Regions from separate parts of the Parvibaculum lavamentivorans DS-1 genome, predicted to be linked through region 1. Evidence: riboswitches for the same ligand, from Rfam matches in the RefSeq annotation. Region 1 holds a riboswitch; the other holds the start of a gene.
The links. Region 1 has a riboswitch for ZMP and ZTP ahead of PLAV_RS03100 (serine hydroxymethyltransferase). Riboswitches for the same ligand answer to the same signal wherever they lie in the genome.
Positions count from the first base shown of each region.

Region 2: another riboswitch for ZMP and ZTP. It lies ahead of folD (bifunctional methylenetetrahydrofolate dehydrogenase/methenyltetrahydrofolate cyclohydrolase FolD); the one in region 1 lies ahead of PLAV_RS03100 (serine hydroxymethyltransferase).

Region 1 is NC_009719.1:672,126-688,039, forward strand. It holds gene PLAV_RS03095 (DUF72 domain-containing protein) at 76-867, shown strand; gene PLAV_RS03100 (serine hydroxymethyltransferase) at 864-2,126, opposite strand; ZMP/ZTP riboswitch at 2,178-2,265, opposite strand; gene PLAV_RS03105 (acyl-CoA dehydrogenase family protein) at 2,324-3,505, opposite strand; gene groL (chaperonin GroEL) at 3,668-5,320, opposite strand; gene groES (co-chaperone GroES) at 5,413-5,730, opposite strand; gene PLAV_RS03120 (TetR/AcrR family transcriptional regulator) at 5,903-6,511, opposite strand; gene PLAV_RS03125 (hypothetical protein) at 6,517-6,753, opposite strand; gene PLAV_RS03130 (DSD1 family PLP-dependent enzyme) at 6,910-8,055, shown strand; gene PLAV_RS03135 (Gfo/Idh/MocA family protein) at 8,343-9,515, opposite strand; gene PLAV_RS03140 (6-phosphofructokinase) at 9,709-10,863, shown strand; gene PLAV_RS03145 (GNAT family N-acetyltransferase) at 11,076-11,519, opposite strand; gene PLAV_RS03150 (phosphotransferase family protein) at 11,549-12,643, opposite strand; gene purD (phosphoribosylamine--glycine ligase) at 12,922-14,205, opposite strand; gene xseA (exodeoxyribonuclease VII large subunit) at 14,334-15,767, shown strand; gene PLAV_RS03165 (DUF2093 domain-containing protein) at 15,813-15,914, shown strand, end outside.
Region 2 is NC_009719.1:1,490,669-1,506,582, forward strand. It holds gene PLAV_RS06895 (ATP-binding protein) at 1-1,331, shown strand, start outside; gene PLAV_RS06900 (copper chaperone PCu(A)C) at 1,442-1,897, shown strand; gene PLAV_RS06905 (DUF1302 domain-containing protein) at 2,101-4,200, shown strand; gene PLAV_RS06910 (GIY-YIG nuclease family protein) at 4,364-4,651, shown strand; gene PLAV_RS06915 (DUF1329 domain-containing protein) at 5,244-6,599, shown strand; gene PLAV_RS06920 (WD40/YVTN/BNR-like repeat-containing protein) at 6,873-7,952, shown strand; gene PLAV_RS06925 (enoyl-CoA hydratase/isomerase family protein) at 8,134-8,937, shown strand; gene PLAV_RS06930 (acyl-CoA dehydrogenase family protein) at 8,943-10,130, shown strand; gene PLAV_RS06935 (acyl-CoA dehydrogenase family protein) at 10,145-11,338, shown strand; gene PLAV_RS06940 (SDR family oxidoreductase) at 11,376-12,161, shown strand; gene PLAV_RS06945 (glutamine amidotransferase) at 12,170-12,955, shown strand; tRNA gene PLAV_RS06950 (tRNA-Ala) at 12,997-13,072, opposite strand; gene PLAV_RS06955 (YggT family protein) at 13,265-13,567, shown strand; gene PLAV_RS06960 (DUF167 family protein) at 13,576-13,902, shown strand; ZMP/ZTP riboswitch at 13,950-14,033, shown strand; gene folD (bifunctional methylenetetrahydrofolate dehydrogenase/methenyltetrahydrofolate cyclohydrolase FolD) at 14,054-14,950, shown strand; gene PLAV_RS06970 (aldo/keto reductase) at 14,957-15,914, shown strand, end outside.

The sequences.
Region 1 (15,914 bases):
CCAGCGGGAAGGGGACATCCGCTTGCAGCCTCGCCTGCGCCTATCTAGAGTCGCTTTATTGCGGCGGAGATTGGCATGGCGAAGAAAATCCGGGTGGGCATCGGCGGCTGGGTGTTCGAGCCATGGCGCGGCACGTTTTATCCCGACGGGCTGACGCAGAAGCGCGAACTCGAATATGCGAGCAGCAAGCTTTCGACCATCGAGATCAACGGTACCTATTACGGCTCGCAGAAGCCGGAGAGCTTCCGGAAATGGCATGACGAGACACCGGACGGTTTCGTCTTCGCACTGAAGGGCCCGCGCTTCGCGACCAACCGCCGCGTGCTGTCCGAGGCAGGCTCTTCGATTGAACGGTTTCTGGAAAGCGGCCTGACGGAGCTGAAAGAGAAGCTCGGACCCATCAACTGGCAGTTCGCGCCGACGAAGAAATTCGATCCGGAAGATTTCGAGGGGTTCCTGAAGCTACTGCCGAAGACCCTGGGCGGGCGCGATCTCCGCCACGCCGTCGAAGTGCGTCACGAAAGTTTCAAGTCGCCCGACTTCATCGCGCTGGCGAGGGAATATGGCGTCGCCGTGGTGACCGCCGCCGATGCCGATTATCCGCAGATCGGCGATGCCACTGCGTCTTTCGTCTATGTGCGCGCCATGGGAACGAGCGAGGACGAGAAGCTCGGCTATCCGAAGAAGGCGCTCGATGCATGGGCGACGCGTGCGAAGGAATGGGCCGCGGGCGATGCGCCGAAAGACGTCGAGACCGTGAGCAAGCACAAGCCCCTCAAATCCGGCCGCGACGTCTTTCTCTATGTCATCAGCGGCGCCAAGGTCCGCAATCCCGCTGCCGCCATGGCGATCGCCGAGCGGCTCTAGAGCCCGTCCACGGGGAAGCGCGAAGTGAGCTTGTGCGTGCGGGCGGCGAGCGCTGTCTCCGTTGCGGCGTCTCCTTTCGCGTTGAGCGCGGCGGCGATGATTTCGGCTATCTCCGCCATTTCCTTGTGCCCCATGCCGCGCGCCGTTGCTGCCGGTGTGCCGAGACGAAGGCCGGACGGGCGCATCGGCGGGTTCGGATCGTCCGGGATCACCTGTTTGTTGGTGGTGAGGCCGACGCGGTCGAGCGCCTCCTGCGCCACCGCGCCGTCGATGCCGAAACTCGCGACCGTGTCGATGACGAGGAGGTGATTGTCGGTGCCGCCGGTGACGAGCTTCACCTGACGTTCCATGAGTGCAGCGGCGAGCGCCTTGGCGTTGGCGAGGACCTGTTCCGCGTAATCGCGGAACGCGGGCATGGCGGCGAGGCGGAAGGTGACGGCGGCTGCCGCGACCTGATTCATATGCGGACCGCCCTGAAGGCCGGGGAACACGGAAGCGTCGATCTTCCTCGCGAACTCAGCCTTGCAGAGAATGAGCCCGCCGCGCGGGCCGCGCAGCGACTTGTGCGTCGTCGTCGTCATCACGTCGAAGCCCGCATCCAGCGGGTTGCGCATGACGTTGGCCGCGATGAGCCCGCCGATATGGGAAACATCCGCCATGGTGAGCGCGCCCACTTCGTCGGCAACGCGTTTGAAATCCGCGTAGTCGTAGTCGCGCGGGTAAGAAGAGTAGCCACAGACGACGAGCCTCGGCTTCGTCTCCCGTGCGACGGCACGGAGGTGGTCGAAGTCGATGGCGCCGTTCGTGGGGTCCGTCTTGTAGCGCACGAAATTGAAGAGGCGGCCCATATGGCTGACCGGCGCGCCATGCGTGAGATGACCGCCATGGCTGAGATCCATCGCAAGGATCGTATCGCCGGGCTCGAGCAGGCCGAGATAGACTGCCTGGTTCATCGGCGAGCCGGACAGCGGCTGCACATTCGCGTGCTCCGCGCGGAAGAGAGCCTTGGCCCTGTCGCGGGCCAGCGTTTCGATACGGTCTGTATAGTCCTGTCCGCCGTAATAGCGCCGCCCGGGATAGCCTTCCGAATATTTATTGGTGAAGGCGGAGCCGAGCAGCGTCAGCACTTCGGGGAAGGCGTAGTTTTCCGACGGGATGAGTTCGAGGCCCGCGCGTTGCCGCGCTTCCTCGCCCTTGAGCGCGAGAAAGATTTCATTGTCGGATTGGGCGAGCCGGGCTCGTTCCTGTGAGGTCGTCATGGGGCGGTCTCCTTCGATGCCTGAAAACAAAAACGCCCGGCCAGCATTTAGAAGTGCTGCCCAGGCGATCGGCTCGAAAGACCAGTCTCCGCGCTCCCCGATGGTGACCCATCTGATTTCGCCAGTCGCGCGGAGGATATGTGCGACCGGAAGTGAAGGGAGTTAAGACCCGCGAGCGGCGGGAGTCAATTCCCTCGTCAAAGACCCAGTATCCGCTTGGCGATGATGTTCTTCTGGATTTCGTTGGAGCCGCCATAAATCGACTGCGCGCGGGCACCGAGATAGGCGGCGACGGCGGGCGCCGCGCCCGCGGGGAGCGCCGTGTTGCCGGTCCATGCGGGGGCGACGGAATCCGGGAAGGCCGGTTGCACATAGGGGCCGTAGGTCTCGGCGCCGAGCTCCGTGATGTCCTGTGCGAGTTCGGTCGCGATCACTTTCAGGATCGAGGATTCGTTGCCCGGCGCGCCGCCTTCCGCCACTGAGGAGAGCGTGCGGAGCACCGTTATTTCAAGCGTATCGAGCCGCGTTTCGAGTTCGCCGAGCTTGCGGATGAAGGCGGGGTCGGCCAGCAGTCCGCGTTCGCGCGCGGCTTCGCGAATGTTGCGGAGCTGCTTCCGCTTGCCCGCGACATGGGCATAGGAGGTGCGCTCATGGCCGAGCAGGTAGTTGGCATAGGTCCAGCCCTTGCCCTCTTCGCCGATGCGGTTTTCCTGCGGCACGCGCACATTTTCGAAGGTGACGCTGTTGAGCGAATGCTTGCCGTCGATGGTGATGATCGGCTGCACGGTGATGCCCGGCGTTGTCATGTCGATCAGCAGGAAGGTGATGCCTTCCTGCTTCTTCTCTTCCTGGCTGGTGCGCAGCAGGCAGAAAATCCAGTCGGCATGCTGAGCGAGGCTGGTCCAGATCTTGGTGCCGTTGACGATGTAGTCGTCGCCATCTACAACGGCGCTCGCCTGCAGCGAGGCCAGGTCGGAGCCGGAGCCGGGCTCCGAATAGCCCTGCGCCCAGAAGGTCGTGCTGTCGAGAATGCCGGGCAGCCAGCGCTTCTTCTGTTCGTCCGTGCCGAATGTGTAGATGACGGGACCGACATAGAGGAGGCCCATCGGCACGACATTGAGCGCGCCCGCGCGCTCAAGCTCCTCGTCGAAGATGTATTTCTCGTTCGCGCTCCAGCCCGTGCCGCCTGCCGATTTCGGCCAGTTGACGGCAAGCCAGCCACGCGCAGCAAAGGCTCGCTCCGATTTCTGGTAGTCGGCCTTGGTCGGTGAAGCGCCGCTCGCCATCTTCTCCACGATCTCGCGCGGATACTCGTGCTCGAAAAAGTCCCGCACCTTCATGCGAAACTCTTCGTCCTTTGCGGAGAATGAGAAATCCATGGCCTTCCTCCCGAATTTTGATTGGGGTGAGTGTAGCCGGTTGCCGATACGGCGTCAGTGGCGGGAAGGCAGGTGCCGCGACGTCACCTCTCGAAAAAGTGACAAAAGAAAAGGGCCGGTGTTTCCACCGGCCCTTCGCATTTTGGAGTGAGGAAGCTGGACTTAGAAGTCCATGCCGCCCATGCCACCCATTCCGCCCATGCCGCCAGGCATGCCGGCAGCGGCGCCGTTGTCCTTCTTCGGAGCGTCGGCGATCATGGCTTCCGTCGTGATGAGGAGGCCGGCGATCGAGGCTGCGTCCTGAAGCGCCGTGCGCACGACCTTGGTCGGGTCGATGATGCCGGCGGCGACGAGGTCGCAATACTCTTCCTTCTGCGCGTCGAAGCCGAAATTGGCCTGCTTCGACTCGAGGACCTTCTGCACGACGATCGAACCTTCGACGCCGGCATTCTCGACGATCTGACGGATCGGCGCTTCGAGGGCCCTGCGGATGATGTTGATACCCGCCTGGATGTCGCGATTGTCCTCGACGAGCTTGCCGACGGCCTTGCTCGCCATGAGAAGGGCCGTGCCGCCACCGGGGACGATGCCTTCTTCAACCGCGGCGCGGGTCGCATTGAGCGCGTCGTCGACACGGTCCTTGCGTTCCTTCACTTCGGCTTCGGTCGCACCGCCGACCTTGATCACCGCAACGCCACCGGCGAGCTTCGCCAGACGTTCCTGCAGCTTTTCCTTGTCGTAGTCGGACGTCGTGTCCTCGATCTGCCGCTTGATCTGGGCAACGCGAGCTTCGATGTCCTTCTTCTTGCCGGCGCCGTCGACGATCGTGGTGTCGTCCTTCGTGATCGAAACGCGCTTGGCCTTGCCGAGCATGTCGAGCGTCACGGACTCAAGCTTGATGCCGAGGTCTTCGGAGATGACCTGGCCGCCCGAGAGAACGGCGAGATCTTCGAGCATCGCCTTGCGGCGATCGCCGAAGCCCGGCGCCTTCACGGCAGCGACCTTGAGGCCGCCGCGCAGCTTGTTGACCACGAGCGTGGCAAGCGCCTCGCCTTCGATGTCTTCCGCGATGATGAGCAGCGGACGGCCCGACTGCACAACGGCTTCGAGCACCGGCAGCATCGGCTGCAGGCTGGTCAGCTTCTTCTCGTGGAGAAGGATGAGCGGCTCGTCGAGCTCGACCACCATCTTGTCGGCATTGGTGATGAAGTAGGGCGAGAGATAGCCACGGTCGAACTGCATGCCTTCGACGACATCGAGTTCGGTGTCGAGGGACTTGGCTTCCTCGACCGTGATGACGCCTTCATTGCCGACCCGGCTCATCGCCTGGGCGATCATGGCGCCGATTTCGCTTTCGCCATTGGCCGAGATCGTGCCGACCTGGGCGACTTCGTCGTTCGACTTCACCTTCTTCGAACGCTTCGTGATGTCTTCGACGGCGGTGCGGACGGCAATCTCGATGCCGCGCTTCAGGTCCATCGGGTTCATGCCGGCGGCAACCGACTTCGCGCCTTCGCGAACGATCGCCTGCGTCAGAACCGTCGCCGTCGTGGTGCCGTCGCCGGCGGTGTCGTTGGTCTTGGAAGCGACTTCCTTGACCATCTGGGCGCCCATGTTCTCGAACTTGTCTTCAAGCTCGATTTCCTTGGCGACCGTCACGCCGTCTTTCGTGGTGCGCGGCGAACCGAACGACTTTTCGATGACCACATTGCGGCCCTTCGGACCGAGCGTCACCTTTACCGCATCGGCGAGAATGTCGACGCCGCGAAGCATCTTCTCGCGGGCTGTGCGGCCGAATTTGACTTCCTTAGCCATGTTTTTCTGATCCTTCTGAATTCATGAAACGGAACGAACGGCCGCCGGGGCAATAAAAAAGCCCGCGGCCGGGTATCCGGTTGCGAGCCTTGTCAGGCAGCGGCCTTCTTCTTGCTGGCAGCGCCTTCGAGCACACCCATGATGTCGCTCTCCTTCATGATCAGCAGCTCTTCGCCGTCGATCTTGACTTCGGTGCCCGACCATTTGCCGAAGATCACCCGGTCGCCGACCTTGACGTCGAGCGCGACGAGCTTGCCGTCATCGCCACGGGCGCCGGGGCCCACCGCGACGACTTCGCCCTGCGAGGGCTTTTCCTGCGCCGAGTCCGGAATGATGATGCCGCCGGCGGTCTTGGATTCTTCCTCGACCCGGCGCACTACGACGCGGTCATGCAGAGGACGGAATTTCATCTCTGGCTTCTCCTGTGTCCCAACCGCTAAGTTGCGGATATTTCTGGATTTTTTGAGCCTGTTAGCACTCACTCAATATGAGTGCCAAAGCACTGGGCAGAGATAGGAGCTGTCCGCCACGCTGTCAAGCGGGGAGGCGCCGTATTTCACGAATTTGTAGCGAGGATTCGCCTCAGGCGCGCAGGCCGCGCAGGGTCAGCTTGATGATGGCGGCGAGCTGGCGGCGGAAGGTTTCCTCGTCCGGTGCCTTTTCGGCGCCGCAGGCGGCGGCGATGAGGGTTTCGGCGGCGGCTTCCTGGGTGAGGCCGCTGGCCTTGGGATCGAGCTCGCCGCGCTGGGTGCCTTCGCGGACAAGCTGGAGGACGGCGTTCTGGAACTGAACGTGAACGTCGCCGAAAACATTTTCCTTCAGGCGGCTGCCGCTGTCGACGAGCTCCGCCGCATGCGGGCTCGAAAGAATCCAGCGATAGACGAAACCGAGCTTCGCCTCCATCAGCGCGGCAAGCTTCCGCTCGAGCGGCAGGTCGAGCGCTTCCGCCGCCGTGACGCCTTCCGCGACCTGTTCGGCCAGCGTCCGGCAGATCGCTTCGAAGAGTTCGTCCTTGCTTTTGAAGTAGAGGTAAAGCGTGCCCTTGGCGACGGCGGCGGCGCGCGCGATGTCTTCCATCGAAGTGCGGCGGTAACCATAGTGACGGAACAGATCGAGCGCGGAGGAGATGATCACCTCCCGCTTGTCCGCCAATCCTGCCGTCTTCTGCGCGGCGCCGCTCTGTCCCGACATTTGTCCTAGCGTCTGATGGTGAAGGCGCAGGGCCGTCCTGCCGCGATCACGATGGTCCGTCTCGATCCACCGCAATCGTAATAGCAATATTTGCGCGCGCCAGCCCTCGTTTCGCCGCTGAGCGAACAGGTCGCGCCCGACGCATACTGGTCGTGAGCGGGCATTTTGCTCATCGCCGCCTCGGGTTCCGCCGCCGTCAGCGCGGCAAGGAGCATCAAACCGGAAAGCGTCGTTGTCGCCATTTCATCCCCCAACAATAGACAGTATAAATGCCAAAATTATACGGTCTCTCCTCCCGAATCCATCGCTTTCATGAACCAAAACGAAGACGCGATGCGTTGTTGTGCATCGCGCGGGCCGCTGTAGGATGCGTGCCGCGCGGCAGCAAAGGGGAAGTCATGACAAGCGAAGCATTGCAGGCGGCGAAGGCCATGATCGGAAAGAAGGGCTCGCGCGCCGCGATCCCGACACCGGCGCTTGTGCTCGATCTCGACGCCTTCGAGCGCAACGTCGCGCGGATGGCGGAGCACTGCAAGGTAAGCAACCTTTCGATCCGCCCCCATGCGAAGACGCATAAATGCGTGACCATCGCCAAGGCCCAGATCGCGGCCGGCGCCGTCGGCCAGTGCTGCGCCAAGCTCGGCGAGGCGGAGGCGATGGCGGCGGGCGGCATCGAGAGCATTCTCATAACCTCGCCCGTCGTGACGGTGCAGGGCATCGAGCGGCTGATGGCGCTGAACGAGAAAATGCCGGACCTGATGGTCGTGGTCGACAATCCGGTGAACGCGCGCGCATTGGCGGCAGCGGCGGCGGAAAAGAAACGTGTGCTGAAGGTTCTGGTGGACCTCGATGTTGGCCTCCACCGCACAGGCATCCGCCCCGGCGAGGACGCGCTGGCGCTGGCGGAACTTCTCGACGCGGCGGAATTTCTCGAACTGCGCGGGCTGCAGGCCTATGCCGGACACCTGATGCATATTCACGACTTCGCCGAGCGTCGCGAGAAATCGCTTGCGGCGATGAAGGTGCTGGGCGATCAGCGCGACGCGCTGAAGGCCAAGGGCTTGCCCTGCGATATCGTGTCGGGGGGCGGCACCGGCAGCTACAATATCGACCCGGAAGCGAAGGTGCTGACCGAGCTGCAGGGCGGCTCCTATGTTTTCATGGACAAGCAGTATCACGACGTCGCGCTCGGCAATGGCGCGAGCTTTCCCTTCGAGACGTCGCTCTTCGTGCAGATGTCGGTCGTCTCCGCCAACACGAAAAATCTCGCGACGACGGATGCCGGTTTCAAATCCTTTTCGACCGATGCCGAGTCGCCGAAACTTCTTTCCGGCGCGCCGGAAGGAGCGGGCTATTTCTTCTTCGGCGACGAGCAAGGCGGCGTTCTTCTACCGGATGGCGCGTCGCTGCCGATCGGCAGTGTACTGACGGCCATGACGCCGCATTGCGACCCGACGGTGAATTTATACGACGCCTACCACGTCGTCCGGGGCGACACGCTGGTCGATATCTGGCCCATCGAGGCGCGCGGCAAGAGTGCCTGATGGGGTATCCGGATACCTCAAAATGGCCGACTGTCACCGAACTGTCATGAAACTGTCATGCGATGAGGAAGAGCGGTTTCCGGTACGTGGTTGAGCACCGAATTTCGCTCCTTCGTCGTCTCCGGGGAATGTGCGGGACGCCTCCGGTGCAACTTGTCCCCGGTCAGGTCGCGAATTCTTATCCCCGGGAGCCTTATCCCCGGATTGAGTCAGCGACCCCGCCCCATAAAATTCTTCGCGTGCCGCTCGAATTTTCTGACCCTCCCCCAAGGGGAGGGTGGGGAGACTTATCGGGCGTTTAACTCCTTCTCCAGCCTCTCCCACATCGGCCGGCAATCCACGACGCCGCCTTCGCGCATGGCGCGGTCGACGGCGATGACGGTGAGGCCGGCCACCATGGCGTCCTCGACCTGGACGGGGAAGGGTTTGCCGTCGAGGAGGTGGGCGGCGAGGTCGCGGCCCATTTGCTCGTCGGAGCCGTAATGGCCTTCGGCGCTGGCGCCGAATTCCTCCGTCTCCGGAGGATTGATACCGAGCGCGTCGCGGAAGGTGAGGCGGTTGGTCACGAGATCGGCTTCGAGCGCGCCGCCTGTCCCTGCGAAGTACCAGCGGCGCTGCGGCAGGCCGGCATGGGTGTTCGCGTGGAAGGTGAGGCGGACGTTGTTTTCATATTCGACAAGCGCGACCTGGTTGTCGGCGGTATCGGCGTCGGAGTGGAAGGTGTTGTTGCCGCCGTTCCAGCCCGCGCGCCATATCTCGTAGGCGGGTGTGCCGTCCGGGTAGCGGCGTTCGGCCAGGGCCTCGTTGGCGGGCGTGAAGATGTCGCGGCCGCCGAAGCTCGCGACGCGAGCGGGCAGCGCGCCGGCGAAGAGGCGGTAGAGATCGAAATCGTGGCAGCATTTGTCGAGCAGGAACGAACCGGCATGGGCTTCGTGGCGCCGCCAGTCGCGCATAAGGAAGGCGCCGTGCTCGGGATGGAGATGCTCGTTGCCTTCGAAGCTGACGAGGCGGCCGAGTTTCGAGGCGTGAAGATGACGCGTGACGGCGGCGACGAGCGGTGCGGAACGGAGGACGAGGCCGACAATGACGGAAGATTGCCCATGCTCTCGCAGGAGCCGGGCGAGCGCCCATGTTTCTTCCTCCGTGCGCACGACAGGTTTTTCGGTGAAAACGCGCAAGCCGCGCTCAAGCCCGGCGCGTATATGAGCGAGGTGGAGATGATTGGGCGAGCCGACCATGAGGAGGTCCGGCTTTGTATGAGCGAGCATCGCATCGACGCTCTCATAGGCCGTGCCTGCACCGATGCCCCGCTTCTCCAGCGTGGAGAGGCCCATGGGTGCGGGATCGGCATGGGCTACGATCTCGATATGGGGCGCGGCAGTGGCGAGATGGCGGATGACGGTGGCGATGCGCCGCCCGAGGCCAGCGACGGCGATAGTGTAACGCTCGCTTGTTTTCATGATCGGGATTTCTAGCTGTTAGTATGCGCGGACGGTAGCGCGGCGGAAAATTCGATGGAGTGTTCATCATATTGGAGGGACGTCCCCCTCCCCGAAAAATTCTTCGCTTCGCTCGAATTTGTCGACCCTCCCACGGGGGGAGGGTGGAGAATGAAGATGACCCTCGGGCCACTGACGTAAAGGAAACGGCGATATGCGACTTGGAATCCTGACCGGCGGCGGCGATGTGCCGGGGCTCAATCCCTGCATCAAGGCGGTGGTGCGGCGCGCGACTGAACTTGGCTGGGAAGTGCTCGGCTTCCGGCGCGGCTGGGCAGGGCCGATGAGCTACAATCCCGACGACCCGGAAGGGAGCGAGAAGCACCTGATGCGGCTCAACAACGATGCCGTCAGGACCATCGACCGCAAGGGCGGCACGATACTGCATACGACGCGCACCGACCCGCAATGGATGGTGGAGGAAAAGCTCCCCGATTTCCTGAAGGGAAAGTTCAAACCGAGCGAAAAGGGCACGGTCGACACGACGCCGCATATATTGCGCGTCTTTGAACATCTCGGCATCGATGTGATGGTGACGATCGGCGGCGACGGCACGCTGAACTATGCCGCGCAGCTCGACCGCGAAGGCATGAAGATCGTCTCGATCCCGAAGACGATGGACAATGATGTTTTCGGCACGGATTACTGCATCGGCTTTTCGACGGCGGTGACGCGCTCGGTCGATGCCATCAGCGCACTTCGCACATCGACGGGAAGCCATGAACGCATCGCCGTGGTGGAGCTTTTCGGACGGAACTCCGGCGAGACGGCGCTGATCTCAAGTTATCTCGCCGACGCCGACCGGGCGATCATAGCCGAAGTGCCGTTCAACGCGGAGAAGCTGGCCGCGCTGGTGGCGGCCGACCGGATGGAAAATCCGGCGCGCTACGCGATGGTGGTGATTTCGGAAGGCGCGATGATGGAAGGCGGCGAGGCGCAGACCTATGGTCAGGCGGATGAATATGGCCGCAAGCGCCTCGGCGGTATCGGCCATCTGCTCGGCGAGGAACTGACGCGGCTCACCGGCGTCGACACGATCACGCAGTCTCTCGCCTATCTCATGCGTGCGGGCGCGCCGGACGCGCTCGACCAGATGGTGGCGAAGGGCTTCGGCACGCTGGCGGTGCAGGAAATTGCGGCGGGACGCACCGGCTTCATGACGGCGGTGCGCGACGGCAATTACACGACGGTGCCGGCATCCACATGCGCCAGCGGCGGCAAGCGCGTCGACGTTGCGTCCTTCTACGATGCGGAGGCCTATCGCCCGCGCATTGCCGAGGTGAAGGGCAAGCCGATGTTTTTGTATTGAGGGCATCTCCCCACTGCCACCCTCCCCTTGGGGGAGGGTCAAACGGCTGCAAGCCGTTTGGGGCGGGGTCGCTGAAGTGCAGCGTGTGCTGACGATAGCGTGTTCGCCGGATGAGCGCGGCGCCCCCGCCCCGAAAAATTCTGCGCTGCGCTTGAATTTTGTCGACCCTCCCCCGAGGGGAGGGTGGGAAGAGAGGCGCCGGCCGCTCGTCCCTACCGCTTCAACTGCATCAGTTGGCGGGCATCGCCGTCGTCGCCGATGGTGACGAAGCCGAGGCGTTCGTAGAGGGAATGGGCGTCTGTCGTCGAGAGCATGATGCGGTGGACGGAGGCGAGGGCGGGGTCGTTGACCATTGTCTCGACGATCCACTTGCCGCGCCCGTCGCCGCGATGGACGGGCAGCACATAGACGTCGCTCATCCAGGCAAAGCGCGTGTAGTCCGTCACCATGCGGCCGAAACCGGCCTGCTCGCCATCCGGCGAATAGAGCCCATAGGCGCGTGAATTAACGATACTTGTCCAGAGATTCTCGGGCGAAACGTCGCGCGCCCAATAGGTGGCGCCGAGCATTTTCAGAATGGATTCGCGATCAAGCCGCGACTTGTCGGTATTGATTTCGAAACCGTGCCGGCTCCAGGACGAAACATCATCACTCATACGCACACTCACTCTCGGCGTTGTTCTTGTTATTCCGCTCCCGCGCGTTGGGCATAGACCCATGCCTCTTCTGCCAGCGGCCGCACATTGGCCGCCATCTGTTTGGCATGTTCGCTGGATGCTGTCCCGTCCCTTACCCGCCCCGCGATTCCCTGCAGGATACCGGCAAGCCGAAAGAAATTATATGAAAAATAAAAATCAAGATTCTCAATACCATTGGGCCTGTTGGTCCGTTCGCAATACATGCGGATGTATTCGTCCAGTGTAGGGATGCCCAGCGACTTCAAATCGGCCGTCCTGATGGAGCCTGTACCGCCGCCGGTGCCCTGGCCGGGCATCACCCATTGCATGAGGCTGTAGGTGAAGTCGCCGAGCGGATGGCCGAGCGTGGAGAGCTCCCAGTCGAGCACGGCGATGACTTTCGGCTCCGAGGGATGCAGCACCGTATTGTCGAGGCGGTAGTCGCCATGGACGATGGAGTTCGAATCCTCCTGCGGAACATTGGCGGGCAGCCACTCCATCAGCCGGTTCATCTCCGGAATGGTTTCCGTTTCGGAGGCAACATATTGCTTCGTCCAGCGCGAGATCTGGCGCGCGAAATAGTTGCCCGGCTTGCCGAAATCGGCGAGGCCGATCGCCTCGTAATCGACCATGTGAAGCCGCGCCAGCGTCTCGTTCAGGGAGTCGTAGATTTTCCAGCGTGTCTCCGGGTCCTGGCCGGGCAGCAGCGGCTCCCAGAGCACGCGGCCATCGACCATGTCCATGATGTAGAACATGGTGCCGATGACGCTGTCATCCTCACACAGACAATAAGTGCGCGGCGCGGGAAAGCCGGTGCCGTGCAGCGCGGTGATGACCTTGTATTCGCGGTCGACCGCATGGGCGGAAGGGAGGAGCTTCCCCGGCGGCTTGCGGCGCAGCACATATTTTTTCGACGGCGTGACGAGCTGATAGGTCGGGTTCGACTGGCCGCCCTTGAACTGCTTGACGGTGAGCGGGCCCTGAAAGCCTTCGACATGCGCCTGCATATATTGTTCGAGGCGCTTCTCGTCGAATTTGTGGCTGTCGGCAACGTCCTTGGTGCCGGAGAACTGATCCTGCCGGCTTTCGGCTGCATCGCTCATTTTTTCTTTCTCCCCGTGTCGTTTATTCTGTGTACGTATTTTAGTGCGGTTTTTTTCCTTCTCACCCTCCCCTTGGGGGAGGGTCAAACGGCTGAAAGCCGTTTGGGGCGGGGTGCGGAGTATCCGCTTATTCAACCGATCGTCATTTCATCGAAGCTGTCGCCGCGACCCCGCCCCATAAAATTCTGCGCTTCGCTTGAATTTTCTGACCCTCCCCCAAGGGGAGGGTGGAAAGAAGAAGTTGATGTTGCGGCGCGCTCTTCATTGCCCTCATTTCCTCACGCGTTCTGCTTCTCGCGCTCGATGGCGCGGTAGCCGATGTCGCGGCGGCAGAAGCCTTGCGGCCAGTCGATCTTCGCGACGGCGCGGTAGGCGCGGGCCTGGGCTTCGGCGGTGCTTTTGCCGGATGCCGTGACGTTCAGCACGCGGCCGCCTGTGGCGTAGATCTTTCCGTCTTCGGCTTTCGTGCCGGCATGGAAGATTTCGACGCCGTCGATGGCGCCGGCTTCGGCGAGACCTTTTATTTCGGTGTTCTTCTTGTAGTCGCCCGGATAGCCCTCCGCCGCCATGACGACGGTGAGCGCGACCTCGTCCTTCCAGTGGCATTCGGCATCGGCGAGCGTGCCGTCATGGCTGGCGATGAGGAGGGGCAGCACGTCGGAGGCGAGGCGCATCATCAGCACCTGGGTTTCGGGATCGCCGAAGCGGGCATTGTATTCGATGAGCTTCGGGCCCTCGGCCGTGATCATGAGCCCGGCATAGAGCACACCCTTGAAGGGCGTGCCGCGCGCGCGCATGGCGGCGACGGTCGGCTCGACGATCTCCTTCATCGCGCGCGACGAAAGCTCCGGCGTCATGACGGGAGCGGGCGAATAGGCGCCCATGCCGCCGGTATTCGGGCCCTGATCGTTGTCGAAGACGCGCTTGTGATCCTGCGCGGTGGCGAGCGCCAGCACATAATTGCCGTCGCAAAGAGCGAAGAAGCTCGCTTCTTCGCCTTCGAGGAATTCCTCGACCACGACTTCGGCGCCTGCGCTGCCGAAGCGGCCCGAGAAGATTTCGTCGATGGCGGCGGCGGCCTCCGCTTCCGTCATGGCGACGGTGACGCCCTTGCCGGCGGCGAGGCCATCCGCCTTGACGACGATGGGCGCGCCCTTCGCGGCGACGAAGGATTTGGCGGCGGCGGCGTCCTGGAAGCGGCCATAGGCGGCAGTCGGGATGCCGAATTCGGCGCAGAGGTCCTTGGTGAAGCCCTTGGAGCCTTCGAGGCGGGCGGCGGCGGCGGAGGGACCGAAGCTCTTGATTCCCTCGGCATCGAGCCGGTCCACCAGCCCGTTCACCAGCGGATCCTCGGGGCCGACCACCACGAAGCCGATTTTTTTCTCGCGGACGAAGGCGACAATGGCGTCGAAATCATTCGGCGAGAGGGAGACGCATTCCGCCACCCCGGCAATGCCGCCATTGCCCGGCGCACAATAAAGAACGTCGCAGAGCGGGCTCTTGCGGATGGCCCAGCAAAGCGCATGCTCCCGGCCGCCCGAGCCGATGACGAGAATGTTCATGGGTTGGCATGTCCCTAGGAATGATCGGTGCCCCGCGGGCCCCCAAGGGGTTGGGGCGCGGAGGGGTTCCCTTGTAACATGGGGGTCACATCCGGCAAACCTTACCGCCTCCCGCCAGAAAGCCCTTTATGCCCCCTTCGGACACACAAAGCCCCGCCGCCAACAACGCCCATGAATTCTCGGTCAGCGAGATTTCCTTCGCGCTGAAGAAGACGGTGGAGGAGACCTTCGGCCATGTCCGCGTGCGCGGCGAGATTACGGGATATCGGGGGCCGCATTCCTCCGGCCATTGCTATTTCGGCCTGAAGGACGACAAGGCACGGATGGACGCCGTGATCTGGAAGGGGAATTTCGGCAAGCTCCGCTTCAAGCCCGAAGAGGGCATGGAGGTGATCGCGACGGGGAAGCTGACGACCTATCCGGGTAGCTCCAAATACCAGATCGTGATCGACCATCTGGAGCCCGCCGGCGTCGGCGCGCTGATGGCCCTGCTGGAGGAACGGCGGAAGAAGCTCGCCGCCGAAGGATTGTTTGCCGCCGAGCGAAAGCGCGCGCTGCCGTTTCTCCCCGAGGTGATCGGCGTGGTGACGAGCCCGACCGGCGCCGTCATCCGCGACATTCTCCACCGCCTGCAGGACCGTTTCCCGCGCCATGTCATCGTCTGGCCGGTGCGCGTCCAGGGCGAGACGAGTGCGGCGGAAGTGGCCGCCGCGATTCGCGGCTTCAACGCGATGGAGAAGGGCGGGAAGACACCGAGGCCGGATTTGCTGATCATCGCGCGGGGCGGCGGCTCGATAGAAGACCTCTGGTCGTTCAACGAGGAAATCGTCGTGCGGGCGGCGGCGGAAAGCGCGATCCCGCTGATCTCGGCCATCGGCCACGAGACGGACACGACGCTGATCGACTTCGCCTCCGACCGCCGCGCGCCGACGCCGACGGCAGCCGCGGAAATGGCGGTGCCGGTGCGGGCGGAACTCCTCGCCGATGTGCGGGACAAGGGCTCGCGGCTCATCCGCTGCGAGGCCCGCGCCATCGAAAGCTACCGCACGCAACTGGGCGGGCTGGCGCGCGGCCTGCCGAAGCTGCAGGACCTGGTGGCGCTGCCCCGCCAACGCTTCGATACGGCGGCGGACCGGCTCGGCCGCGCATTGATAAGGGCGGCGGAAGTGAAGCGCGCGCGGCTTTCCCGCGTCGAGGGGCGGCTCTCCGACCGGCCGATAAGGCTGCGGATCGCGAATGAACGGAAAGGCCTGCCGCAATTGCTGCAACGGCTGACGCGGGCGGAGACAAGACGCGTCGCCGATCTCGCCCGCTCACTCGATGGCTCCACGAAGCTGCTGGAGAGCTATTCCTATCATGGCGTGCTGAAGCGCGGCTATGCGGTGGTGCGCGACGAGACGGGCAAGCCCATCCGCGCCGGCGCGGGACAGACGGCGGGCGCGCGCATCGAAATCGAATTCGCAGAGGACAGGCTCGACGCCGTGGTCGCGCCCGGCGGCACCGTCGCGCCGCGAAAGGCCCCGCCAAAAAAGCCCGGCGGCGGACAAGGCAGCCTGCTTTGATCGGAGCGGCTGGCCGCGCTATGCTGCGCGGATGAGGATTTGCGAATGAACAGAATAGATAAAATGGGCGGAGGCCCGGCGGAGCTCGTTTACGGTGACGGCGAATTTCACGTCGTGCGCGCGGGCGCTTATGTCGTTTGCGCGGTC
Region 2 (15,914 bases), 820 kb from region 1:
ATCTGCCGACGCTTGGCGATCCGGTGCTTCTCGCGGACAGGCATGACCTGACGCGCGTCTATACGCAGCCGAACGTGGCGACGATCGAGGTTGGTACGCTATTTCAGGATGCGGCGGTGCCCGCGCGCTTTATCATCGACGATCTTCTGGCGAAGCATTTCATCGTTGTCGGCACCACCGGCTGCGGTAAATCCTGTGCGTTGACGGCGATCCTGCAGCGTGTGCTCGATGATCACAATCACGCCCATATCGTCGTGCTCGACGTGCATAATGAATATCCCACAGCCTTCGGTGCGCGCGCGGAGTTGATAAACCCCGGCAATCTTCATCTGCCGTTCTGGCTTCTCAATTTTCAGGAGCTGTCGGCGGCGCTCACAAGCGGCGATGCCTATCATGAGGCAGAGGTCGAAATTCTTAGTGATGCCGTCGTCGCCGCGAAGCGCCGTTATTCCGATGCGTCGAGCAACCGGCAGCTTGCGCGCCGCCCCGGCGATGGGAGTGGTGTGACGGTGGATGCGCCGACGCCGTTCCGCTTGTCCGACGTTCTTGCCTTTATCGATGAGCAGCTCGGCAAGCTTGAGCGGACGCAGAAGACGCTGCCCTATCGCCGCCTGAAGAGCCGCATCGAAACGCTCGCGAGCGACCAGCGCTACAGCTTCATGTTCGGCAGCCTGACCGTACAGGATACGATGGCCGACATTCTCGGCCGTTTGTTCCGTGTGCCGAATGATGGCCGTCCGATTACCGTCATCGACCTTTCGACTGTACCGCCGGAAATTCTCGACGTCGTGATTTCCGTCATCTCGCGTCTTGCCTTTGACCTTGCGGTCTGGAGCAAGGGCGGATTGCCGATGCTTCTCGTTTGCGAGGAGGCGCATCGCTACGCGCCAGCGGCTGCCGGGGAAGGTTTCGAGCCGACACGCCACGCGCTTTCGCGCATTGCCAAGGAGGGGCGCAAATACGGGCTCTCCCTCGCGCTCGTCACGCAGCGCCCTTCGGAACTCGATACAACGATCCTCTCCCAGTGCAGCACCGTGATCGCCATGCGGCTATCGACGGAGCGCGATCAGCAGGTGATGCGCGCGAATACGCATGATGGTGCTCTCGATCTTCTGGATTTCCTGCCCCTGCTTGGCGACCGGGAGGCAATCGTTCTGGGGCAGGGGGTGGGCATGCCCATGCGGATCCGTTTCGCGGATATCGCGGATAAGGGTATCCCGCGCAACCTCAACAGCGGCTTCTCGCATTCATGGAGCCGGCCGAACCTCGACCGCGCGGGCCTCGAGGCGATCGTTTCGCGCTGGCGCCATGCGGGGCGCGAGCGGGGCTGAGCCGCCGCGGCGGAATGTCCCGCCAATCGGGGGCGGAACGGGCTGCGCTCACCGGCGGTTCGCGATAGGATCCGGCAGCCATTATTTCCAAGCCGTGAAGGGTCAAAGCCATGTTCGCCGTCATTCGTCTCTTCCTTCTGGCCCTCGTGCTGCAAACCCCGTTTCTTGCGGCCCTCCATGCGGATGAGGTTCCCGGCGGCATCCGGGTCAGCGATCCTTGGGCGAGGGCGAGTGTCACCGCGAGCGGCGCCGCTTATTTCACTATCGAAAATTCCGGCAATGAAGATGATATACTTGTCGCCGTGCGCTCCGATGCCGCCGAAACAGTGGAAATGCACACCATGACGATGGACGGCATGGTGATGAAGATGCGCAAGCTTTCCGAGCTGCCGGTGAAGGCGGGCGAGACGGTGAAATTCGCACCCGGCGGGCTCCACATCATGCTGATCCGGCTGAAAGAGCCGCTTCGCGAAGGAATGTCGGTTTCGATGACGCTTACCTTCGAGAAGGCCGGTGAAGTTCATGTCACGGCCCCCGTTCAGGCGGCCGGTCACGGCGCGCATTGATTTTTCCGCCAATGTGATTCGTGTTGATTTGCTGCAGTGCATATAATCAGTTTGCGCCGCAACAAATTAACGCGGCTGGGCTGATATACATTACCGCTGTGTCATAAATGCCATAGCGCCGGGCAATGTTGCCTACATGCGCGGCAACGCCGTCCACCGGTCTTGACTCAAACCGGCAATAAATGTCCGCTAGCCGTTGAGGGATGCTGACTGACCGGGGGGACAGTCCAAAAACCGCTATCCGACTTACCTCCCGATCAGGCCGCAAGTTAGTGAAGCCATCGAGGATCGAGGAGGATCGCTCCGTGAAAATAAGAACCGTTCAAAAATTGTTTTTGGGCAGTGTGGCTGGCGCAGCGATGCTGTTTGCCGCCGGCGCGGCTCATGCCGTCGAATTCAAGTTCGGGGAAGCCAATCTCCAGATCGACAATCTGGTTTCGGTCGGCGCCGGGTTCCGGACCTCCAAACAGGATTGTACCCACGTTGCGAAGCCGAACGGAGGCTGTTCTGCCGGAAACGGCGCCGGAATGGGCATCAATGACGATGACGGCAACGTCAATACCGATCAGTGGGATCCGTACACCACAAGCGTCAAGATCACGACCGACTTCGATCTCCAGTGGAGGAATTACGGCGCATTCGTCCGCACCAAGGCGTTCTACGATTACTGGGTGAATGAAGAACTCGGTACAAGGAACAACCGGTTCGGCAGCCGTCCCATCACCGACCCGGCGCGCGGCGACCAGGCGCGGGATTTCGGCGGAAGAAGCTTCGACCTTCTCGATGCTTTCGTATACGGGAATTTCGACGTTTCGGGCATGCCCTTGAATGTCCGTGTCGGCAAGCAGGTTGTGAACTGGGGTGAAAGCCTCTTCATTCAGGGTGGTATCAATTCCTTTCTGCCGATCGACGTGACGGCCATTCGCACGCCCGGTTCGGAACTGAAGGAGGCGCTGATGCCTACGCCTTCCGTGTTCGCGTCCATCGGGCTGCCGGGCAGCGTAACGGTCGAAGCTTTCTGGCAGTTCGGGTGGCAGAAAACGGAACTGGACGCCTGCGGCACCTTCTTCAGCACCTCCGACTCCGCCTGCGAGGGCGGTGCATACGTCATGCTCGGCGACGAATATCCGGGTCAAGTCCAGATTCCCCGTCGTGCGTCCGAGGAGGGCGACGATACGGGCACCTTCGGCGTGGCGATCAAGCATTACGCCGAAAACCTCGGAGCGGGCACCGATCTCGGTCTGTATTTCACGCAGCAGAGCCTGGTTGTGCCGATCGGCACGTTTTCGCTTGGCGATTTCGGCGCCGCGACGGCAAGCATTCTCGGCGCACCGGCTCCTGACATAGCGTCCTTTTGCGGTGCCTTCGGGGCAGCGACCCTTTTGGGTTGCGCGGGAACTGTAATTGCTCCCGACGGGACGACGGCCCTGGAGGCGGGCGTGGGCGCCACGGCGATGACAAAGAATTACCTGATGCAGTATCCCGAAGACGTTCAAACCTTCGGTGCCAGCTTCAATACCTCGATTCCGCTTTTCGGCGGGTCGGCCTTTTCCGGCGAAGTGGCGTTTACGCCCGACATGCCGTTTTCACTCAGCGATGTGGAAATCAATTCCGCCGAACTGGATGCCATCGGTGCCTGTGAATTCGCGGGATCGCCGGCCGGCTGTCTCAGCCAGGGAAGCCAGAACGCCGGATTCGCCTATGCGCCGGGCGACGCGATCCGGGGCTATGACGAGTTCGACGTCATAACGGGTCAGCTGGCGACAATCAGCACGCTCAACCCGTCGGCGGCCCTTCCGTCCCTGATCGGTTCGGACTTGATGATCCTGAACGCGAATGTCGGCTTCCAGTATCTTCCCGATCTCTCGGACAGCACCAACAGGCTGGCCGCTCCGCGGTCGGCGAATACGCACCCCGATCTGGCCACCGCGTTGATCCTCGGCGATGCGGCTTGCGGCGCGGCCGCGTTCGACCCCGCGGTTCCGGATTGCAAACTGGCTTACGCGACGTCCAGTTCCTGGGGTTACCGCCTCGCGGCCACCGCGGATTACAACAATGCTTTCGGAACGGCCTGGACGCTCACGCCCTCCATTCAGTGGGCACATGATGTGAATGGCGTGTCGGCCGGTCCGGTCGGCCCCGGTTTCGTCGAAGGCAAGAAGACGATCAGCATCGGGCTCAACGCCAACCTACAGAATACTTGGCGTGCCAATATCCAGTACACCAACAGTTTTGGTAACGAGTTCAGGAACTTCGCTTCCGACAAGGACTTCGTGACGGCGACGGTCTCCTACGCGTTCTGATCTTCGGATCGTGTGAGTAAAAAACAGAGCCCGGCGGTTTCGATCGCCGGGCTTTTTCTTTGCGCGGGGCGGTGTTGAGGTTTCGTTTGTCCGAGCCTGAAACCAATATACGGTGTCATCCCGGCACTTGTTGCCGGGACCCAATCCACCTCTCGGCGGACCAGTGAGCTATTTCGTTTACATCCTCGCCAGCCGCAAGCACGGGACACTTTACATTGGCGTCACCAACGACATCGCGCGCCGCGTCTTCGAGCATCGCGAGGGCATCGGCTCGAAGTTCACAAAGAAGTACCGCGTTCATCGGCTGGTCTATATGGAAGCCTTCGACGACATCCGATATGCGATCCAGCGCGAGAAGACGATGAAGGAGTGGCCGCGCGTCTGGAAGGTTCGCCAGATCGAGCGCGACAATCCCGAATGGGACGATCTCACCGGCAAACTGAACCGATAGGCGAGTGGGTCCCGGCAACAAGTGCCGGGATGACACTTGTGGGTGGGATCAAGACTGAGGGAAAGACCGGGGGGACGAGTGTGGTGAAGGGCGGCAAAGCTGATGCAACACTCCCGGGATGACACCGAATTTTGGTTCAGGTCCGGGCAAACGAGAGCGCAACAAGTGCCGGATCAAGTCCGGCAAAGACGAGCGTGGGGCGGGGTGGCGGGCAAACGTCAAGCTCGGCAATGACGAAGGCGGGAGAGCGGCGCACCCTGCCATGTTGCACCGCGGCAGACGGCACCCACGCCGGCGCCGGCGGACTGAATCATCCGTAGACGGATTACCTGCCGCCGCACCGCCGCCGCGGCCGCCGCGATCCACATTAAAAATATTTAATGAAACCAGGGCGAAAACGCCGCCAAAACGGGCTGAAAAGCGACCCGGAAGACACACAATCACACAAGCCGCGATTTGCGCCCCTTGGGCGATTTGCTATCATCCCGTTCGAGTAAGGCGGGGAAACCGGCCTCGGTGCACAGCGACAAAGCTACAACCGCGAAATGCTGACATCGAAAGCCCTATAAGAAATCCAGTGGAGGGAACGTATATGAAAAGGACAACCTTATTGGTGTCCGCCCTTGCGATCAGCGTCTTCGCAACCGGCGCGCTCGCCAAGGTTCCGGACGCCCAGGTAAATCGTCTGGGCCAGGATCTGACTCCGATGGGGTCGGAAAAAGGCGGCGAGGGGGACATTCCTGCATGGACCGGCGGCCTTGCCACCGTGCCGAGCGGTGTCAGCTACAAGCCGGGCGACAAGCTGGCCAATCCGTTCGCCAGCGACGCGATCAAATACACCGTTACCGGCCAGAACATGGGCCAGTACGAAAACCTGATCACGCCGGGCTATGCGGCGCTGCTCAAGGCCTATCCTTCGTACAAGATGAACGTCTACGAGACGCGCCGCACCTGCGCGTTCCCGGACAAGTACTACGAAGCCACGAAGAACAACGCGCGCGTCGGCGAACTCGTCGGCGGCGGTGCCGGTGTCAGCGAAGCCATTTTCGGCACGCCGTTCCCGATCCCGAACAACGCGCTCGAGATGATCTGGAACCACACGCTGCGCTATCGCGCCTTCAAGGTCGTGCGTCAGTTCGCGGCGGCGCCTGTGACGCGCGGCGGCGACTACACACTGCAGATCGTGCAGGACGAAGCCATCCTGCAGTGGTCGGATCCCTCCGCCTCGCGCGCCGAAGATCTGAACAACATCTCGCTCTACTACATCGCCAACACCATTGCCCCGGCTCGCGCCGCGGGTAACGTGATCCTGGTGTACGAGGCCCTGAACGCCCAAGTGCAGGCGCGCCAGGCCTGGCAGTACAGCCCCGGTACGCGTCGCGTCCGTCGTGCGCCGAATATCGCTTACGACAATCCCGGCACGAACTCGGACGGTCTGTCCACGTCGGACGCCTTCGACGGCTACAATGGCGCGCCTGACCGCTATGACTGGACCGTGCTCGGCAAGAACACGCGCCTCGTCTCGGCCAACGCCTATGACGGCGAAGCCTCGTCCTACAAGGACTACCTGCAGCCGCTTCACCTGAACCAGGACAAGGTGCGCTACGAAGCCCGCCGCGTCTGGGAATTCGAAGCGACGCTCCGTCCCAATACCCGTCACGTCTACTCGCGTCGCGTCTATCACAACGAGGAAGATGCCTGGCAGATGTCCAGTGTGGAACTCTATGACGGCCGTGGCCAGCTCTGGCGCGTTCAGGAAATGCACCAGATCCAGCGCTACAACGTGCCGCTCTGCGGTTCCGCGGGCGAAATCGTCTACGATCTGCAGGCAGGCCGCTATCTGGCGCTCGCGCTGCAGAACGAAGAGCCGCCGGTGAACTACTTCGCCGACGAGCTGGACAAGAACCGCTACACGCCGAACTCGATCCGTCAGCTCGGCGTCCGCTAAAAATCTACAAAACGGCATGGGCCGGGCCTCGGGAAACCGGGACCCGGCCTTCTGCTGTCCGGCGCATCTTAACCCTGCCGTTGGCGGCCCCCCAGGGGCATGCCGAGAGTTCAAGACGGGCCGCAAAAAATGCGGTATAAGAGCGAAAAGTCGCTATAAGAAAATATCAAAAACAGGAGGCTCGCCGCCCTCGCGGTACCGGATGATCCAACATCCACGGGTACAGGCTTGGCTGCGGCGACCGGGAAACGTCCGAGTTCAGGAGCCCAGGTAATGTCATCGTCTTTTTCCAAGATTGTCTCGAGTGGGACGCCGCGCCTGCGTGCGGCGTTCATAGCCTGCGCTGTGGCGCTGGCTTTCGGCACCGCCGGCCTGATGCCGGCCGCCGCGCAGGAAGATGCCGCCGCATCCGAGACCGAGTACGCGGTACCTTCGTCGCTCGCGGCGGAATCGCTGCTGCTCGACGCAACCTATGCCGGCGAGCGCCTTGTCGCGGTCGGTGAGTTCGGACATGTCGTCCTCTCCGAAGATCGCGGAGCGACGTGGCACCAGGCCGAAAAAGTCCCCACCCAGGCGACGCTTACCGGCGTCACCTTCATCAACGAAAAGCTGGGCTTTGCCGTCGGCCACGACGCTACCGTTATTCGCACGACGGATGGTGGCGAAAACTGGGACCTGGTTTACAACGACACCGAATCCGAAATGGCCTTCATGGCCGTCTATTTCGAAGACGAGAATCGTGGCTTCGCGCTCGGCGCCTTCTCTTTCATCGTCGAAACGAATGATGGCGGCGAGACATGGGAAGAGCGGACACTCGGTGAAGGCCTGCTCGACGACTATCATTTGAACAAGCTGTTCGCGGACAAGGATGGCGACCTCTTCATCGCCGCCGAGTTCGGCGTCGTCTATCACTCGACCGATCAGGGCCGCACGTTCAACCGCATCCAGACACAATATGAAGGTTCGTTCTGGGGCGGCTTCGGAATGAATGATGGCTCGGTGATGGTCTTCGGCATGCGCGGCAACGCGTTCCGCTCGAACGACAAGGGCCAGACATGGCAGAAGGTCGATACCGGCACGGACAAGTCGATTGCCGGCGGCGTGCAGCTCGGCAGCGGCAAGGTTGTTCTCGCCGGTTTGCAGGGCTATGTCGGCTACAGCGACAATAATGGCCAGTCCTTCGTGGAAGTGACGCGGGCCGATCGTCTTGGTTATGCGGCGGTTGCCGATGGTCCCGAAGGGCAGATCGTCGTTTTCGGCGAGCCCGGTGCGAAGCTGATGCCGGATGATATGGAGAAAGCCCGCGAAGCCGTCGGTGCGAAAATCACCGTGCAGGTGGACAGCGACAGCTGATCTTCAACCACAGACGTCAAGTTAGACAGGAAAGCCCTGGCCATCGGCCGGGGCTTTCTCTTTTCATCCCTCCCTTTTCGTTCATGCGCATCGCTCACGCCATGCTTTTCATTCTCCCTCGCCCGGGTCACAATCACCTCAAAGGCGTGTTCACAAGCCTGCATGAGGGAGACGAGGGATAATGGGAGAAGCCATCGATTTCGGCCGCTACGCGCGCATTAAAGCGAGCCGCCAGGGACGCGTGTTGACGCTCGCCCTCAGCAACCCGAAACTGATGAATGCCGTCGACGGCGATATGCATCGGGAGCTCTCCAGCATCTTCCTGGATGCAGCTGACGACAAGGACTCCGACATCATCGTGCTCACGGGCGAGGGTGCGGCCTTCTCTGCCGGTGGCGACCTCAACTGGATGAAGCGAAGCTTTGAGGCGGGCGAGAAGGGTCCGGATGCGGCGGAAGCAAAGCGCATCGTCTTCTCGCTGCTTGACCTCGAGAAACCCATTATTGCGAAGGTTCGCGGGCCGGCTGTCGGCCTCGGTGCTACCATCGCGCTCATGTGCGACGTTATTTTCGCTGGCGAAAGCGCCCGCTTCGCCGATCCCCATGTCCGTGCAGGCATTGTCGCGGGCGATGGCGGCGCCATCATCTGGCCGCAGCTTGTCGGCTATGCGCGCGCCAAGGAATATCTGATGACAGGCGATGCGGTGCCAGCCAGGGAAGCCGAGCGCATCGGTCTTATCAATCATGTCGTGCCCGATGACGAGCTCGATGCGCGCGTCGATGCCTTCGCGGCGAAGCTCGCGGGTGGCGCCATTCAGGCGATCAAATACAGCAAGGTCTCCGTCAATGTCGGCCTGAAGCAGCTCGCGCATACGATCCTCGATACGTCGATCGGCTATGAGATGCTCACCTTCACGACCGAGGACCACAAGGAAGCGGTCAATGCTTTCCTTGAAAAACGCGCACCCGCTTTCACGGGGCGATGACGCAAATGGACGCGATCATGGAGGACGCACCGCTCAATTTCGATGAACCGGAACATGTCCGGATGTTGCGCGACGCAACACGGCGTTTCGCCGAAGCGGAAATGCCGCGCGAGAAGGCGCGGGAGTGGGATCGCGGCAATATCTATCCGGCCGATGTGATGAAAAAGCTCGGCGCTATGGGCATGATGGGCCTCACCGTCGACGAGCGCTATGGCGGTGCCGGCGTCGATATTTACGCGACCATGGCGGTCATCGAGGAAATCGCGAAACGCTCCGTCGCCGTCGCCTGCCCCTACATCATGGCGGTCTGCTATGCGGGAATGAACCTTGGCGAGAGCGTGTCGGAAGAACAGAAGCAGGAATTATTGCCGAAAGTCGCTTCCGGCAATCTCCTCTTCGCCTATGGCCTTTCCGAGCCGAATGTCGGCGGCGATCTCGCCACCGTCGAAACGACCGCGCGGCGCGAGGGCGACGAACTCGTCATCAACGGCACAAAGCGCTGGTGCACCGGCGCTCATATCGCCGACTACATCTTCTGTCTGCTGCGGACCGGCCCGAAGGAAGACAAATACAAGAATCTCAGCATCGTTCTCGTCCCGCCGACGCTTCCCGGCATCTCCATCACGCCGCTCGGCCATCTCGGCATTCGCGGCGTGGAAACGAAGGATGTGAGTTTCGACGATGTGCGCGTGCCCGTGAGCAATATTCTCGGCGGCCAAGCGATGTGGAACAAGGGCTGGAGCCAGCTTGCGGGCCGTGCGCTTGAAGTCGAGAAACTTGAACTTTCCGCCTGTGCGCTCGGTCTTTCCGAGGCCGCGCTCGCGGATGCGTGGCGATACGCCGAGGAGCGTACGCAGTTCGGCCGCGCCATCGCCGGTCATCAGGCGATCCGTCACACGCTTGCGGAGGCGCAGACGCACGTCCGCGCCATGCGTCTCATGCTCTACAGCGCCGCCTGGCTGGCCGATCGCGGCCGTCCCTGTTCCGTCGAGACATCGATGGCCAAGCTCTTCTGCTGCGAAGGTGCGGCGGAAGTCACGCAGATGTGCATGCGTGTCACCGGCGCCTATGGCCTCTCCGACCAGATGGACATGGAACGCTATGTGCGTGATGCGGTGAGCCTCCCCATCGTCGGAGGCTCGTCCAACATGCAGAAAAACAATATCGCGAACAGGCTGAAGCTCGGACAGTAACGGGAGAACCGGAAATGAGTGTCGTGACAACCGGACGCAAGCCGGACAAGGATCTCGTCGCGGCGGCAGAGGGCTTCGCGGAAGAAATCGCAGCTCGGGCCGCCGAAATCGAGAAGAACCGTTTCCTGCCGCAGGATATTGCACAGCGTTTCGCGGAAGCGGGGCTTTATCGCCTCTGCGTGCCGGAAGCCTATGGCGGCCATGAGGCGCATCCGGGCGATCTCGTGAAGGTCGTAGAGAGGCTCGCCCGCGCCGATGGTTCGGCTGCGTGGTGCGTTTTCATCGGCGCGACGTCGGGGCTTGTCGCGGGTTTTCTCCAGCCGGAAGAGGCGCAACGCGTCTTTGGCGATCCATTGACGATTACGGCGGGCGTCTTCGCGCCGCGCGGCAAGGCCGTACGTGCGGTGGAGAAGGGTGTCGAGGGATACCGCGTCAACGGCCGCTGGCAATGGGGCTCCGGCTCGCGCAACGCTTCCTACATCTCCGGCGGCGCCATGATCCTCGGCGACGACGGCAAGCCCGAGATGGCGGCGGAAGGCATACCGCAAAACCGCATGATGATGTTCGATGCGGCGGATGTCACGCTTCACGACACTTGGGACGTATCGGGTCTCTGCGGCACGGGCAGCACAGATTTCGAGGTGAAGGATCTCTTCGTTCCCGCCGCTCGCGCCGTCAGCCTCATCAGCGACAAGCCGCTGCCACGCCCGCTTTACTGCTTTCCCACATTCGGTCTGCTCGGCATCGGCATCGCTGCCGTCTCGCTCGGTCTCGCGCGCGGTTCGATAGATACGCTGGTCGATCTTGCGGGTGGCAAGACGCCGCAAGGTTCATCGAAACCGCTGGCTCTCCGTGCCAAGGCGCAGCTCGATGTGTCGCAGGCGGAGGCGCTGACGCGCTCGGCCCGTGCTTTCCTGATGGAAGCGATCGATGCCGCATGGGATGCCGCCGTGAAGGAGGGCGAAATCACCGTCGCCCACCGCCGCGACATCCGGCTTGCGACGACCCATGCTGTCCAGTCCGCTGCCCGCGCGGTCGATCTCATGTACACGCTCGCCGGCGGCAGCTCGGTCTATCGCGGCTCGCCGCTGCAGCGGCAGTTCCGCGATGTGCATGTCGCCACACAGCACATGATGGTATCGGACGCGACCTACGAACTCACAGGCCGCCTGCTGCTCGGCGTGCCGACCAATACGGCGATGCTCTGACGCCGCGATATTTCACACTGCAAAACGAGGGACTGGGATGACCAAGGAAAGAAAAGGCCGCGTAGAAGGCAAGATGGCGTTCGTCACGGGCGGCGCGCAGGGCCTCGGCAAGGCTTCCGCTATCATGCTCGCGCGCGAAGGCGCCAAGGTGACGCTCGCCGACATCAACGAAAAAGGCGCGCAAGCCGTCGCCGATGAAATCAATGCGAATTATCCGGGCATGGCCTTCGCCGCCGGTCTCGATGTCACACGCGAAGACCACTGGAAGGATGCGCTTGCCGAAGCGAACAAGGCGATGGGCGGCATCAATGTCCTCTTCAACAATGCCGGCATCGGCGGCGGCACGACGGTCGAGGACACCGATTTCGAGACCTTCAAGAAGGTCCAGGCGGTCGATGTCGATTCCGTTTTTCTCGGCTGCAAATATGCAATCCCCTACATGGTGCCGCATGCGCCCGGCTCGATCATCAACACGTCCTCGATTGCGGGCTTGATCGCCGGCCACAACATGGCCGCCTACAACGCCGCCAAGGCGGGCGTCTGGCTGCTGTCGAAATCCGTCGCCCTTCATTGCGCCAAGCGCGGCTACCGCATCCGCTCGAACTCGATCCATCCGACCTTCATCGATACCCCCATCCTTGACGGCATGGCGCGTGGCATGTCGAAGGAGGAACTCGTCCGCAAGCTCGCCAAGCAGGTGCCGCTCGGCGTCGTCGGCGATCCGGATGACGTGGCCTATTGCGTCCTTTATCTGGCATCCGACGAATCGAAATTCATCACCGGTTCCGAGATCAAGATCGACGGCGGCATTAGCGCCATGTAAGGGCTTTCATGGCAGGCTGGCCTTTCCGCCGCCCCGGCCCTTGCGCGGGAACCGGGCAGGCCCCAGATTGGTCAGCAGCCATGACCCGCCGCGTTCTCATCGTGCTCCATCAGGAGCGATCCAATCCCGGAAGGGTGGCGCAGGAGCTTCGCCGCCGGGGCTGCGAGCTCGATATTCGCCGCCCGTCGCTGGGAGACCCTCTCCCCGCCACCATGGCCGGTCACGACGCGGCGGTGATCTTTGGCGGGCCGATGAGCGCCAATGACGACCTCCCCTTCATCAAGGCCGAAACGGAGTGGATCGGCGTCCCCCTGAAGGAAGGGAAGCCTTATCTCGGCATCTGTCTCGGGGCGCAGCTCATGGCCCGCCATCTCGGCGCCCGCGTCTATGGCCGCGAGGATGCCCGGGTCGAGGTCGGCTATTATCCGATCCGACCGACGGCGGAAGGCGGACACCTCTTTGAAGACCCGCAATATGTCTATCAGTGGCACCGCGAGGGCTTTGACCTGCCGTCAGGCGCGGTCCAGCTCGCGGAGGGCGATGATTTCCCGGTCCAGGCCATGCGCTACGGCGACAAGGCCTATGGCATCCAGTTTCACCCCGAGCTCACCTCGCTGATGATGAATGCCTGGCTCACCTATGCCCGGGAGCGGCTCGACCTGCCGGGCGCCCAGCCGGACCATATGCACCGCATGGCCCGCTACCAGCATGACGGAACGCTCCGCCAGTGGCTGTCGCGCTTCATCGATCATTGGCTGCCGCCTGAGCAAGCGTCGGAGGCTGCGAAAGCCTGAGGCGCCGGACCGGTAGTTTCGGGGGGATTTTGCTCCGGAAATGGTGGAGCCGAGCGGGATCGAACCGCTGACCTCCTCATTGCGAACGAGGCGCTCTCCCAACTGAGCTACGGCCCCGGAGCCCTGCGCGTGAAACGCGCCGGAGGCCGCTTATTAGGCGGCGGCGGCCAAGGTGTCAAGAGAAGCGTCGGGCCCCGGCGGTAAGGCGGAAACCCGTCCTTGAACCCGGCCCCCCGCCCGGTTACATCTGGATGGTCCGGGTCCGGACATCAGCCGCCCAGTCACAAAACCAGCAACCGGCGAGCCCCCATGATTGCCCTTCTGAACCTCATCGTCTCCCTGATCTCGATCTATATCTGGGTCATCATCATCGGCGTGGTGCTGAGCTGGCTGATCGCCTTCAACGTCATCAATACGCATAACCGCTTCGTCTATCTGGTGGTCGATACGATCAACCGCCTGACGGAGCCGGTGCTCCGGCCGATCCGCAACGTGCTGCCCAATCTGGGCGGCATCGACATTTCGCCGGTGATCCTGCTTTTGCTGCTTTTCTTCATCCAGAACCTCCTCACCTATGACGTGCCCATGTGGCTCGGTCTCAGCCGCTACTGAGGCCTTCCTTGCCGCTGCGGCCCGTTTCCGGCGGGGTCTCGCTCCGCCTGCGCGTCACCCCGCGGGGCGGCGCGGACAGGATCGACGGGCTGGCGGCGGATGCCTCGGGTGAGCCTTTCCTGCGTGTCCGCGTCTCGGCGGTGGCCGAAAAGGGCAAGGCGAACGATGCGGTGCTGAAGCTCCTGGCCAGGGCGCTCCGTCTTCCCCGTTCCGCGTTCGCCGTCGCATCGGGCGAGGCCGGCCGCACAAAATCGGTCACGATCTCGGGCGACACGGAGCGGCTGATGGCCGATCTCGGGGACTGGCTCGCCCATCTCGAAAAGACGCCAGGATGAACCGGATCGCGGCCTTGTCTTTGCGCGCCGGTCTTTACTATAGTGCCGCTGCCTTGCGTGACTGGCGAGAAGGGGTGGAGCCAACCACCGTGGAGCGCGAGGCAATCGCGCCGCTCGCCTGGGCACCCTTTCCAGACACCGAGGTGCCCGCATGACTGCAACCATCATCGACGGCAAGATCATCGCGACGGAGCTGCGCGCCCGCGTCGCCGTCGAAGTCGCACGCCTGAAAAAAGACCATAGCCTCACGCCCGGCCTCGCCGTCGTTCTCGTCGGCAACGATCCCGCAAGCGAGGTCTATGTCCGCAACAAGGGCATCGCGACCACGGAAGCGGGCATGAACTCCTTCGAATTCAAGCTGCCCGCCGAAACAAGCGAGGCGGACGTTCTCGCCAAGGTGCGCGAGCTCAATGCCGATCCCGCCGTTCACGGTTTCCTCGTGCAGTTTCCCGTCCCCAATCACATCAGCCAGCAGGCGGTGATCGATGCGATCGATCCGGTGAAGGACGCCGACGGTCTTCATCCGCTCAATGCCGGCCGTCTCGCCAGCGGTCTTCCCGCCATGGTGCCGGCGACGCCCGAAGGCTGCGTCATCATGGCGAAGCGCGCAGGCGGCGATCTCTCCGGCAAGCATGCCGTCATCATCGGCCGCTCCAACCTTGTCGGCAAACCTGTCGCGCAATTGCTGCTGAAGGAAAACTGCACCGTCACCATCGCGCATAGCCGCTCGCGCGACCTGCCGTCGATTGCGCGGCAGGCGGATATTCTCGTCGCCGCGGTCGGCCGCCCCGGCATGGTGCGGGGCGACTGGGTGAAGCCCGGCGCCGTGGTCATCGATGTCGGTATCAACCGCGTGCCCGCGCCGGAAAAAGGCGAGGGCAAGACGCGCCTTGTGGGTGACGTCCTTTTCGACGAGGCGGCGGAAGTCGCGGGCGCGATCACGCCGGTGCCGGGCGGCGTCGGCCTGATGACGGTGGCCTGCCTGCTTCGTAACACGGTCATCGCCGCCTGCCGTCAGAACGGCATTGCCTTGCCGCAGGATTTTTGAGGTCTCATGGAAACGCGCAAACTTGGAAATCTCTGGCCGGTAAGCGCGCTGACATTGGGTGGCGGCGGGCTCGGCCGCGTCTGGGGCGAGACGACGCGGGAAGAAGCCATCGCCACGCTTCGGCTGGCCGTCGAACGCGGCATCACGCTTATCGATCTCGCGCCGCTCTATGGACGCGGCGAGGCGGAGAGCGTCGCGGGCGAGGCTTTTGGCGGCGGCTGGCCTGAAGGCGTCCGTGTCACCGCGAAATGCATGGTGGGCGGACGGCATGTCGGCGATATCGAAAGCCGGCTTGAAAAGTCGCTCCTGCGCAGCCTCGAAACGATGAAGCGCGAACAGGCAGACATCTTCTTCCTCCATTCCAATATCTGCCCGGACGATTATGAGTATGAGCGGGACAGGGACTATGCCGCTTATGGTGCGGTGCCTGTCTCCGCTTTCATGGACGAAGTCGTTCCGGTCTTCGAGAAGCTGAAGGCGAGGGGGCTCATCGGCGCCTGGGGCATCACAGGCACCGGCCTGCCGCGCAGCATCATGGATGTGCTCCGCAGTGAGCCGAAGCCCGATGCCGTGCAGGCGGTGACGAACCTTCTCGATTCGCCCGGCGGCATGCGCCGTTACGAAGAGCCTGCCGAGCCGCGCAACATCATCCGCACCGCGAAGAACAATGATGTCGGCGTCATGGGCATTCGTGCCGTGCAGGCGGGGGCGCTCACTGCCGCCATCGACCGGGAGCTGCCGCCCGGCGATCCGGAAGCGAAAGATTACGCGAAGGCCGCGCCCTTTCGTGCGCTTTGCCGCGAGCTTGGCGAAGACCCTGCCATCGTCGCGCATCGCTATGCGCTCGCCATGCCCGGCGTCGATACGCTGGTGCTCGGCGTCAAGAACCGCGCGGAACTCACCGCCATTCTCGATGCCGAAGCGCGCGGGCCGCTGGACGCGGAAATGGTGAAGCGGATAGATG